DNA from 2 places in the Phosphitispora fastidiosa genome. Region 2 is predicted to be linked to the other one. Evidence: predicted binding sites of a transcription regulator. Region 2 holds the regulator's gene; the other holds the start of a gene.
What was found. Region 2 encodes LexA, which represses DNA repair genes until DNA is damaged. Its sites were predicted from a motif close to CNAACANNTGTTNG; they were not measured.
Positions count from the first base shown of each region.

Region 1: Ga0451573_RS04650 (phosphoribosylaminoimidazolecarboxamide formyltransferase) is a predicted target of LexA. The motif match lies at 1,251-1,264, and genes of this name have one in related genera.

Region 1 covers NZ_JAHHUL010000003.1:135,130-141,445, forward strand. Annotated here, with positions in the region: gene Ga0451573_RS04645 (leucine-rich repeat protein) at 1-1,224, shown strand, start outside; ZMP/ZTP riboswitch at 1,300-1,383, shown strand; gene Ga0451573_RS04650 (phosphoribosylaminoimidazolecarboxamide formyltransferase) at 1,512-2,681, shown strand; gene Ga0451573_RS04655 (response regulator transcription factor) at 2,845-3,528, shown strand; gene Ga0451573_RS04660 (sensor histidine kinase) at 3,539-4,786, shown strand; gene Ga0451573_RS04665 (ABC transporter ATP-binding protein) at 4,872-5,555, shown strand; gene Ga0451573_RS04670 (ABC transporter permease) at 5,552-6,316, shown strand, end outside.
Region 2 covers NZ_JAHHUL010000001.1:82,718-89,033, reverse strand. Annotated here, with positions in the region: gene Ga0451573_RS00475 (type IA DNA topoisomerase) at 1-1,387, shown strand, start outside; gene Ga0451573_RS00470 (hypothetical protein) at 1,642-1,851, opposite strand; gene Ga0451573_RS00460 (helix-turn-helix domain-containing protein) at 2,621-3,526, opposite strand; gene yneA (cell division suppressor protein YneA) at 3,614-3,943, opposite strand; gene lexA (transcriptional repressor LexA) at 4,145-4,759, shown strand; gene Ga0451573_RS00445 (hydrogenase iron-sulfur subunit) at 4,913-5,368, opposite strand; gene Ga0451573_RS00440 (DUF456 domain-containing protein) at 5,547-6,026, opposite strand; gene Ga0451573_RS19960 (response regulator) at 6,048-6,316, opposite strand, start outside.

The sequences.
Region 1 (6,316 bases), on a different contig from region 2:
GCCATTATTGTGGCAGCAGAAGAGGCAGACAGTTTGACTATTGTTAAAACAGCAGTTTCTGCACAAAATTTATCAGGAACAGCTTCAGTCAACATTTCCTCTGCAATCATTGATGCCCTGCTGGACAAGGCAGCCGCCGAGGCAGGGACATCAAAAGGAGATATCATCGAGGTTGCTGTTAATACTCAGGGTGATATTGAAAAGCTCGAAGTAAGTGTTCCTCAAAGCGGTCTGTTGAGAATTGCGAATGAAACTGATGCTGGTTTTGTCATTTCTTCCCCATTTGTTTCTATCAGCCTTGACAACAGAGTCATTGATGCAATATCTGCCGTTGCAGGCGGGGACGATATAATTATCTCTGCCAGCATTATCGATAAAAATACTCTTTCTGAAGCAGACAACGTAAAAGTAGATGGAAGACCGGTCTATGACTTTACCATAATTAATGAAGATACCCTGGTTTCGGATTTTAGCAGCGGCTATGCATCTGTCACCATACCTTATACACTTCAAATAGGAGAAAATCCAAACTCCGTTGTAGTTTATTTTCTGTCTGATGATGGCAGCCTTCAAAGCGTAAGAGGTTATTTCGACAGTACGAAGGAAGCTGTTATATTTAAAACTAATCACTTTTCAAGATTTGCGATTGGATATAATGCGGTTTCCTTCAGTGATGTTCCCGCCGGTGTCTGGTACAAAGAAGCGGTGGAATTTATTGCTGCCCGCGGGATTACTTCAGGCACCGGAGATGGCAGCTACAGTCCGGATATGCGTCTTACCAGAGGCCAGTTTATTGTGCTTCTGATGAATGCGTATCAGATTGCCCCTGCGAACGGTGCAGATGACAACACCGGCAACACCAGCAGCTTTGCTGATGCAGGCAATACCTACTATACCAGCTATCTGGCTGCAGCCAAAAGCCTAGGTATCGCTAAAGGTGTAGGTAATAATATGTTTGCCCCTGACAAAGAAATCACCAGACAGGAAATGTTCGTCTTACTGTATAATGCGCTGCAGTTAATTGATGAACTCCCGGCAGCCGCAGTTGACAAAGAAATCGGTACCTTCGATGATGCTGGCCTGGTGGCTCCGTGGGCCAATGAAGCTATGTCTGCCCTGGTACAGAGCGACATAGTCAGCGGCAGTGACAACATGCTCAGCCCGGCAGAAACCACTACCCGGGCCCAAATGGCCCAGGTGCTGTATAACCTGCTGGCGATATAAATAAACAGTTTCCGAAATATGGTTGACAACCATCTGTTTGTGATAATATACTTGTCTTAAAAATAGTATTAAACAAGCAGATCACGTAACTGGCGGATAGTGGGGGCACCCACAGGGAGCGTGATTGGAGAAAGATTATCGACCGCCTGGGTAGACTAGAGCCCAGGCGGTATTTTATTCGGACCGTTGAAAAGCGTCGTCTAACTGCGTCAGAAATCGTCGTCCACAGGCGAGCCATGCGCATGAATTTAAAGTTGGTCAAAACGTAAGAGGAGGGGTTTGTTTTAATGAAGTCAATTGAACTTAAGTATGGAGTCAACCCAAATCAGAAGCCGGCCCAGATCCGTTCTGCCGGAGATGAGCTTCCCATTAAGGTGCTTAACGGTAATCCCGGGTATATCAATTTCATGGATGCCCTGAACTCCTGGCAGCTGGTAAAGGAACTGCGGACTGCCCTCAACATGCCTGCAGCCGCTTCCTTTAAGCATGTCAGCCCTGCCGGGGCCGCTCTGGGAGTGCCAATGTCTGATGAACAAAAAAAGGCCTGCCATGTCAGTGAAATTGATTTGTCACCTCTTGCGGCAGCATATGCCCGTGCCAGAGGAGCTGACAGGCTGTCTTCCTTTGGCGACTGGGCAGCGCTCAGTGATATTTGTGACAAGGCAACGGCGGAAATTCTCAGGAATGAGGTATCTGACGGTGTCATTGCCCCCGGATACACCCCTGAGGCCCTTGAACTGCTCAAGCAGAAGAGGGGCGGGAAATATAATGTTATCGAAGTTGACCCATCTTATGAACCCCCGGAAATCGAAACAAGGTTCATCTATGGTATTGAATTTCTCCAGAAGAGAAACAGCGTAATTCCGAGTTTTGCTGATCTTGACAATATTGTCACTGACAATAAAGAACTGCCTGAGACGGCAAAAAGGGATATGATCCTGGCCATGCTGACACTCAAGTATACCCAGTCCAATTCCGTGTGCTATGTGTATGATGGCCAGGTTATCGGATGCGGTGCGGGCCAGCAGTCAAGGATACACTGTACCCGGCTGGCAGGGGATAAGGCCGATATCTGGTATCTGAAGCAGCATCCCAAAGTACAGGGTTTTAAATTCAAATCAGGAGTGGGGATTGCCGATCAGGATAATGCCATGGACCTTTTTGTCAGAAATGATGTCACCGAATATGAATTTAGTATGTTAAAGGATATCCTGGAAACAGTTCCGGAGAGGTTTACTGATGAAGAAAGACGGGAATGGCTTAAAGGACTGAAGAATGTGACCCTGGGCTCTGATGCCTTCTTCCCCTTCAGGGATAATATTGACCGCGCTGCCCAGAGCGGGGTTAAATATATCGTTCAGGCAGGCGGTTCATTAAGGGATGATATAGTAATAAATGCCTGCAATGAATACGGTATGGTCATGGCTGCAACGGGCCTCAGGCTGTTCCATCACTGATATGTTCCGCCACTGACATTTGAAAATATTAATGAAGCCATTGCGCAGGTAATACCGGTGCAATGGCTTCTGTTTTTGCGCTGATGACAAGGAAAATGTGAATACAGCAGCGAAATCTTCATAAGGATTTTTCTCAGTTTTACAGAGGTAAATGGAGGCACAAATGAAAAAAATACTGTTGGTTGAAGATGATTTAAGCCTGATTGAAGGATTGGAATTTTCCCTGTCCAAGCATAACTTTGAGGTAACTGTGGCCAGAACGGTACAGGAGGCAAGAGGGCGTTTCCATGACGGTATCTATGACCTGGTTATCCTGGACCTGATGCTTCCTGATGGCAGCGGGTTTGACATCTGCAAAATGATTAGGCAAACTTCCGATATTCCGGTAATCTTCCTGACCGCCGCCGATGAAGAAGTAAACATTGTCATGGGCCTTGACATTGGCGGGGATGATTATATCACCAAGCCCTTCAAAATAAATGAACTGGTATCCAGAATCAATGCTGCCCTAAGGCGTTCCGCTGCCATAAAGGAACAGATCACCGAACTGAGCTCAAATGGGATTACAGTCAAACTCCTGGAAGGCAGGGTAATAAAAAACGGAACAGATATAGACCTTACTTCTGCTGAGTATCGATTGCTGTGCCTGTTTATGCAGAACCCGAGAATTATTCTGTCCAGGGAACAGATCATGCAAAAATTGTGGGATTCCCGGGAAAGCTTCATTGATGATAATACTCTCGCTGTTTACATCAGCAGGCTGCGCGACAAAATTGAAGATGACCCCAGACATCCATCCTTTCTGACCACAATCAGGGGCATGGGGTACAAATGGCATGTTATGTGAGGAGTTTGCTATGAATTTATTGGTAAATCGCAGTGCCAAAAGGCTTTTAATCCTGTTAGTGTCGGTTCTGTTTGCAGGGGCTGTTTTTACACAGATTACTGCATACAACAATGCCGGCCGCTTTAAAAATGAAATGATCACACATGACTATGCTCTGGCCGGATACCTGAGCGCCAAGCATCCGGAGCTGGCTTCCGATATCCGGGCTGCTTTCACGGCAGATAAAACAGAGAGCGGGATTGAAGCGGGCAAAGCCCTGCTGGAACAGGCAGGATATATAAAAAGCATCAATTCAAACCTGCTCCCCGGGGTGAAGGAATTTTACAGGTCCAATGTGACTATCAATCTGATATATTCCCTTGTCATGGGTGCTGCAGTCTTCTTAACAGTCTGGTTGTTTCTGAGAGCCCTCTACAATAAATTAGATGAGTACAATCATAATGTCATCAAAATTATCGAAGGAGAAATTTCAACCAGGCTTGATGACAGTGAAGAGGGAACCCTGGCGAAACTGGCAGCATCTGTAAATACATTGACTGCTTCACTGAATACCCATATTGAACGGGAAAAGCACAGCAGGATTTTCCTGAAGGATGTTTTGACAAATGTATCCCACCAGTTGAAGACACCCTTATCGGCCCTTACCATGTATACCGAGATTATGAGGAATGAAAATCCTGATAATGAAGTAATCGCAGATTTTCTGGATAAGAGTGAAAACGAGCTTGACCGCATGCAGGCATTGATTGCCAATCTCCTGAAGCTGGCCAGACTTGATGCCGGAATTATTGAGCTCAGTTTAAAGGATTATGTTCTCAATGACATCATCAGACAGGCGGCGGCAAGCTTTGAAACCAGGCTGCTGCAAGAGGAAAAGACCCTGGCAGTAAAAGCTGACAGTGAGGTTCACTATGCCTGTGACAGGGAATGGCTGCTGGAGGCCTTGAGTAACCTGATAAAAAATGCTGCGGAACACACTACCCGGGGAAACCGCATCGGGGTTTCGCTTGAAGAAACACCGGTGCTGGTGAAAATTACTGTCCGGGACAATGGAGAGGGTATTCACCCTGACGATATCAACCATATTTTTAAACGGTTTTACCGCAGCAGGTTTTCTCAAAACAAGCAGGGGACAGGCATCGGGCTGACCCTGGCAGAATCAGTAATTGAAATGCATGGCGGGTTTATTTCTGTTGAAAGTTCGGGTAAAACAGGTACGGAGTTTACCGTCCATCTGCCCAGGCTTACAAAATTGTAAGCCTGAATTCATTTTAGAGTAAGGTTGGAGTGTTATTCTATGGTTGTTCTAAATGAACCATAGACTTAGTCACAGAGGTGAGGAAATGGAAATACTGAAGACAGAAAACCTGTCAAAAATATACGGAGCAGGCGAAACAAAGGTGGAAGCCCTGAAAGGTGTATCCTTCTCGGTTGACAAGGGGGAATTTGTTTCCATTGTCGGGCCTTCGGGTTCGGGGAAGAGCACCCTGCTTAACCTGCTGGGGGCATTGGACCTCCCGACATCAGGGAAGGTGTATTTGGACGGCAGGGATATATTTTTGATGAAGGAAACGGAGCTGGCGGTTTTCCGCAGGCGCAGCATAGGATTTATATTTCAGGCCTATAACCTGGTCCCCGAATTGAATGTTGAAGAAAACATCACTCTGCCGCTGCTGCTCGATTATAAAAGGCCTGATGAACAATACATTGATGAGCTTCTTCATATACTTGGCCTGACAGAGAGAAGGCATCACCTGCCCAATCAGCTGTCAGGAGGCCAGCAGCAGCGTGTTGCCATCGGGCGGGCCCTTGCTGCCAGACCGGCCATCATCCTGGCAGATGAGCCCACCGGGAACCTGGACACCAAAAACAGCAGAGATGTGATCAACCTGATGAAGCTGTCGGTGGAAAGGTATAACCAGACACTGGTAATGATTACTCACAACCAGAACTATGCGTCATATGCGGACAGGGTGTTTAATGTTGAGGACGGGGTTTTGGCCGAGCTTGGAGGTGCCGGGCAATGAAAAGCTATCTGTCCATTGTCCCCCGGTATTTATCGGCTCACAAGAAGAGAACCAGGCTGACCATGATCAGTGTGGCCGTTTCCGTGGCTCTGATCACCGGGGTTTTCTCCATGCTGGATGTCTTTATGCGGTTTGAAAAAATACAGGTAATCCATGATTTCGGCAATTACCATCTCCTTGTTAAAGATGCAGATAATGAGGAGGCAGCTGCAATCCGCAGCCGCATTGATGTGGAGAATGCCGGAAATTGGGCGGCTCTGGGAAAAGGCAGCATAGATGATGTTACCTGCAGCCTTGGGGCATTGGATAAAAACTTCGCGGAAAACATGAATATAAGGGTTGTTGAGGGTGATTTTCCGACGGGGCCGAATGAGATTATGCTGGAACAGTGGGCCATGGAAGGCCTCAACCGGGACCTGAAGATTAATGGTACTGTAGAAATATCTTTGGCGGACAATGTTAAAAGAGAGTTTATCATAAGTGGAATTTATCAGGACCTGGGCAGCACCAAGGCAAGGGGGGTGCCGGGTATTTTCCTGTCAGTAGCTGCTGCTGGTGAGATGTTCCCTGAAGTACAGAGATTTTTTCTGATTCAGTTTAAGGATGGAGTAAATATAATTGAAGCTGAAAAGGAAATAAAAGAAACCCTGAACATCGCTGAAGGAAGAATTGACCGCAATGACCGGCTGCTGGCAGTGATCGGACAGAGCAAACACAAGGCTGCCATAGGGTTATATACAATAGGGGCCATCCTGTTCGGA
Region 2 (6,316 bases):
TGGCATAATTGGTTCTGTAGTCAACAAAAAAACTGAAGAAGCGCCGCCAAAACTGTATAATCTAACCGACTTACAGCGGGAATGCAACAAAAAGTACGCACTATCTGCAGCCAAAACTCTGGAAATAGTACAAAAGCTTTATGAAGAATTCAAGTTTATTACATACCCCAGAACAGACTCAAACCACCTTGCTGCGGCCCAGATCCCAACATTTCCGGTTATCCTGAAAAATCTGCAGTCTATTCAGGAATTGGCTAAATTCATTGCGCCGTTACTGGCCTTGCCAAAGCTGCCGGTTAATAAGAAATTTGTGGATGATGCAAAACTCACAGACCACCATGCCATCATTCCGACTGAAGTAAAACCCGATCTAAAGCGTTTAAATACAGATCAGCGCAATGTATATATGTTAATTGCCAAGCGGTTTACAGCCGTTTTTTATAGCCCGTGCAAAGCTGAAAATACAACAATCATTACCAAGGTTGAAAAATATAAGTTTAAAACAACCGGCAAGGTAATCATTAAGCCCGGCTGGACAGCCATATATACGGCTGAGCCGAAGGTGAAGGATGAGGATACAGATAAAGAAGACGAAGAAGCCCAGACCCTCCCGGCGGTGAAAAAGGGAGATTGCTTTAATGTTGCCAAGGCAGTGGTGCTCTCCAAGAAAACAAAAAAACCATCCCAGTTTACTGAGGCCAGTCTGTTGGGAGCAATGGAAACTGCCGGCAAGCTGATTGAAGATGAAGAACTGCGGACAAAAATGAAGAGTATCTCCCTGGGCACTCCCGCAACCAGAGCTTCAATAATCGAAACCCTGATTAGCAGAGAGTATATAGTGCGCAAGGGAAAAATATTAATCCCATCAGAAAAAGGAATAAGACTAATAAAACTCATCCCGGAAGCGGAATTAACACAACCTGAATTAACTGCCAATTGGGAAAAAAGGCTGGCTGATATCGAAAAGGGACTGGATACCAGACAGGAATTTATGAATGATATTAAAAAATTCACTGCTGCACTTGTTTCAAATGTAAAAATGCAAAATACCAATCAAAATACCAATCAGAAAACCATGAAAAGGCCAGTCGTGGGTATCTGCCCTAAATGCGGGGGACAGGTGATTAGAGGAAACAATGCCTGGGGATGCCTGAATATTAGGAGCGGAAATTGTGACTTTAAAATAGCATTTAAGATTAACAACATTGTACTCTCCGATGCACATGCCAGGCAGCTATTGTCACCCGAAAAAAAGACGGAAATAATCAGGGGTTTTTACGATGAAGACAAGAAAACCTACTTTGATGGAAGATGCACTTTAGATGCAGGCAATCCCGAAAAAATATTAATAGAAATTGACAAAAGTAATAAAATGACACTCCAATAACATTATCTTTCGCTAGTTTACATAATTATTATTATAGGAAGTTAATAAATACGCTATTTTTCGGTGTTCTTACATCATTGTTCTCCAGTACAAAAATACCACTCTTATCCTCCGGAAAACGAAGCCTCAGATTGCCCTGTAAGCCGCTTAAAAAGATGCCCTGGTATCTTTGTATCCCCTGGTATATTTCCGGGCCAATAATTTTACCTGTGTTGTTAGTAAAATACAAAAAATGAAGGTTACAAACAGAACCTTCATCTTTGCTTGAAAACTTTTGTATCAATTATTCTTAATTTTCTTTTGAGATCCTCAGCAATTATCACATCATCAATTTCACGTAATATTGCTCCGAAATCAATACATTTTGCACAATTGTCACAAATCTTATTTGGATCTAAATCACACGTATGGCATTCCAGGCAGTTATCACAGATTTTATTTTCTTCAAGCATACATTTTTTCATGTTCCCCACATCCTTTTGCTCACTGAGTCAAAGGAACTACCCATAAAATGCTAGTTTACATAACATAAAACAGGGGGGAGAGCAAGCTTAATAAGATTGCATAAGACTGCAAACTTATTACCATTCCTTTGATCTAATGAAAATAATCTAATGTAAAATTAATGTTGCTATCGTGGTTAGCAACGCCAACAAAAACGTTGACATACGCGCCGCTTGGACTGCTTTCAGTTCATGACCAGTTAGTGCGAATGAGTCTGGATTCGGTAGGACGTTGGATTCTGACAAATGTTGCATAAGTCTCGACCCACTTTCGGCTCGTGATAATATAAAGTTTTTCTAACAACATTTTAATATAGTACGCCAAACCAGGCATTATTATTTTGCCCAATAGGAAAAACTCGTTATTTAACGGTTAACTGGTAAGTTAAATGGTTATCTTGTGAAGAATATAGCAATTCAAAGGATGATTACTCCCATTAATAGTCGGGAGCCGTATTAATAAACGCTATCCCCTCTTCAATGGCAGTTCTGGCCACTTCTCTTGCTACTGCAGGAGCTACTTTTGTATACCGGGGAAAGCAAGTAAATTAATAATTTGGTTCGGGTAATCCGTTCTCCCTGTAGCAATAATATATGCACCGGCATCGCTGATTGGCTTAATCCGGCGCAGAAAGAGATGTCTCTTTTAACAAACAAAGATAATGTATAGTGAATTTATTAACTTGATGGCACACATAAGCCAATAATATTTGCGATGGCTAACCCTAGCTTAACTGATCTGATATTTCTTTAATTTATTATAGAGAGTTGCCAAGGATATATTGAGCGCCTTGGCAGCCTTTTTCTTTCCTTCAACAGAATATCCAAATCTGGTTAGGGCATGTCTCAACATTATTCTCTCCATTTTATCGATTGCCATTACATCTGATATATTTAGTTCATCTAGACCGTTAATTTGTCCCAGTCTGTCATAGAGACCCTCTATGATTGAGGTTGAGCGCTGTAGTTCCTCCATTAGACGGAAAATATCCGGACTCAGCCGGAACACTCCAATAACACCAGTCAGAGATTCTCTGACATTTATAGGAGTAACGGTATAACTGAATTCCTTAGTGTCATCACCAAATGAATATCTTTGGCCCACAATCTGCTGCCCGCACTTAGCACAGTGGTCAAACGGACTTCCCGGGTATTTTTCAAAGATATTATGATTTAGAAATTCTTTAGCACGTAATCCTAAGTATTTTTCGAACGTTTTGTTTATAAATTTAACGAAGCCATGGCGGTCTACAATTATAATGGCATCTTGTGCGGAGTTGAGCAGTGAAAATAATTCTGCCTCAGCCTTTTCTTTGCAGTCAGCAAGATTAACCAAAAGTTCAAGACTTGATGACTCTATCACTAGTGTATTGCTATTTTTAATTTCATTGATCTTTTCAGATATTGAAGGATTTCGCACAGTGTTGACGATTAGATTTATTTCCTGGTAATCAGATAATTGTTCAATAGATTTTAAAATGGCAACTTCATTTTCTATTTCTCTTGAAAATACATTGGAATCAAGCTCTAAGTCCACAATGCCGGTAATCTCAACCTTGGGATTATCGCGAAAGCAATAATAAAGAGAGGTTCCTTCACTGTCTGCACCAACAATGACCAGCTTTATTTTATTCACTTCCCCCAGCCCCTTAGGATTATTTTCGTAATATTGTATATTATTTGACAAATCATGAAATTATCCTTCGGCCAGAGGTAAAAAATTCTAAAAGTTTAATGGAATTTTTATTTTTTGCCCGGGATAAATGTCTGAATGTTTCATATTATTAATTCTTTTAATTTCATAGACTACCTTTTGGATGTTTTCGTTCACACAATATTGTTTTGATATTTCCCATAAAGTGTCTCCATTGTGCACTACGACCTCCCGATATTCTGCGCCGGTATAGCCGCTGGCAGTAGACCTAAAGAACAAAGACATCGCAGCCAACAGCACTAACGTAAGACAAAGCATCTTGGTAAACTTAAAGGGATTGAACTTAATTTTCCTCCTTTTATCTTTGCAGACTCTGTTCTTTGTATTAAAGGTATTCATCAGCACAACCTCCCGAACACTTGTTTGATAACAATATAGCACGAACAGGTGTTCTGTGTCAATCGTTTTTCGCATAAAACATAGGAAAACTTCTAAAAAAAACGAACAGACGTTTGCGCAAATATGTAAATAATGTTATAATTAAATTGAGCCTTACCGGTGGTCAGCAATCGGCAAATAACAGATTAAGGGGTGACTCTAGTGTATTCAGATATAAGTGAACGCCAGATATCAATTCTTAATTTTATAAAAAAAGAACTGCAAAAGAGAGGGTATCCCCCTTCGGTAAGGGAAATTGGCGTAGCTGTTGGGCTCAGCTCCAGTTCAACAGTCCATGGTCATTTAGCCCAACTTGAGAAAAAAGGTTATATCAGGCGTGATCCCACAAAGCCAAGGGCTATAGAAGTTATTGAGGGAGAGGGTAACTTTGTCCGCAAAGAGATTGTAAATGTTCCCATTGTCGGCAGGGTAACTGCAGGGGAACCCATTTTGGCAGTTGAAAACATCGAAGATACCTTCCCGCTTCCTATAGAATTTGTTAACAATGATAATGTATTTATCTTATCTGTGCGCGGGGAAAGCATGATAAATGCCGGGATTCTTGACGGGGATTACGTTGTGGTCAGGCAGCAATCTGTTGCCCGAAACGGTGAAATAGTTGTTGCTCTTTTAGAAGATGAAGCAACTGTAAAAACATTCTATAAAGAAAAAGACTATATCAGGTTACAGCCTGAAAATCCGTATATGGATCCCATTTATGCAACAGATGTCAAAATACTGGGTAAGGTAACCGGGGTGTTCAGACGCATTCAATGATTTAATTGAAATGTTTTCAAGTTGAATATAATTTTGCTTAGTATAATTAATAAACCCAGGCTTTTCCCAAGCCTGGGTTTGGTGTTATCAAAATGATGTCACTGTTTAATTATGTCACTGTTAAATTAAAGTATGCCAGATTCGACCGGAAAACTAGTTAACCCATCGTAATATACTGGGATGTGCTCCTTCAGTTCCCACGAAATTGCATTCAGCACCGTTTTGGTACTCTGTTTTCAGAAATTCAATCATATGTTCAACTATTTGAATAAGTTGTTCCCCACCGTATGGTGAAACACTGGCAATCTTTAGTTGTTCTTTGTGTAAACCAAATATGGGAAGAATATCTTTTAGAATTTGACGCCGCTTCATTATGGCTTTATTTCCAGGACAGCAGCAGGCATCCTTCGGACAGGCTACAACTAATCCGTCACAGCTTTTCCGAAGCAATTTAATGAAAACAAAAGGATCTAATTCGGATGGGCAGGAAACAGCCATCAACCTGACGTTTTCAGAAAAACGCAACTGCATTTCGGGCAGCAGTCTTTCCGACATGCCTTTACAGTTGTTGCATATTAGCAGAAGCACCAGTGGGTTACCAGTGTTCATAGTTCTCCCCCCTAACGGACTCTTGCACCAGTTAGTGATAAAAGTGTCAAAATATACATTTAAGTTCAAATCTTCTTATAATTAATTATAAAATAAAACTCCTGACAGTTCATGCAGTTTTCCGTTAATAAACCTATTTAAAGGTTTAATGGTCTGTGTTGAAAGTTACCGGAGAAGATTAAAAAACACCGGAAATAAAAATCATAATCATTGCAACTGCAAATATTACTTTGAATAATGCTCCACCTGCCAGGCCAACAAAACTGCCAAGGCCCACTTTTACAGCTTCCTCCGCCTGACGACCGCCCAGCAGCTCTCCAGTTACAGCCCCCACAAACGGACCAAGCAAAAGACCAGGAATACTAAAAATAATAACCCCCAAAATCCCACCGATAAACGAGCCCCAAGTACCATATTTTGTTGCACCATACTTTTTGGCCCCCAGAACTCCGGCGAAATAATCAATTAAAAGGGTTATAACCATTAAACTAAAAAGAATACCCAGAATCAGAGGAGTTATTTGATTAAAACCCTCGTAATACGCGTAACCAAGCGCAGAAAGAAATATTAAAGGAGTACCTGGGACTACCGGCAGCAAGGTGCCTGCAGTACCTAAGACCATAACCAGTAAAGCTATCCAAAAGGCTGCATTTAACAAGTCATTCCACCCCTGAGGTTATTATCTGTTTCTTCTATCCTTAACATACACACTGCCGAGTTTGGATTTTGCGTATTTTTTCATCTCTGCAGCAATTTCTGCCACCTGCCAATGACTGTCAATAAACCTGTTTTCATTAGATACGATTGCTATGGAAATGGTCATTAAAGGAAACTCTGTTTCCTGATTTGTCCTGTCTCTGGTGATAATGTAACCTCTTCTTCGGTCCTCTGAAGAATAGAACAGTGATATTGTACTGTCAAACTGACTGATAATTGATTTGCAGATTA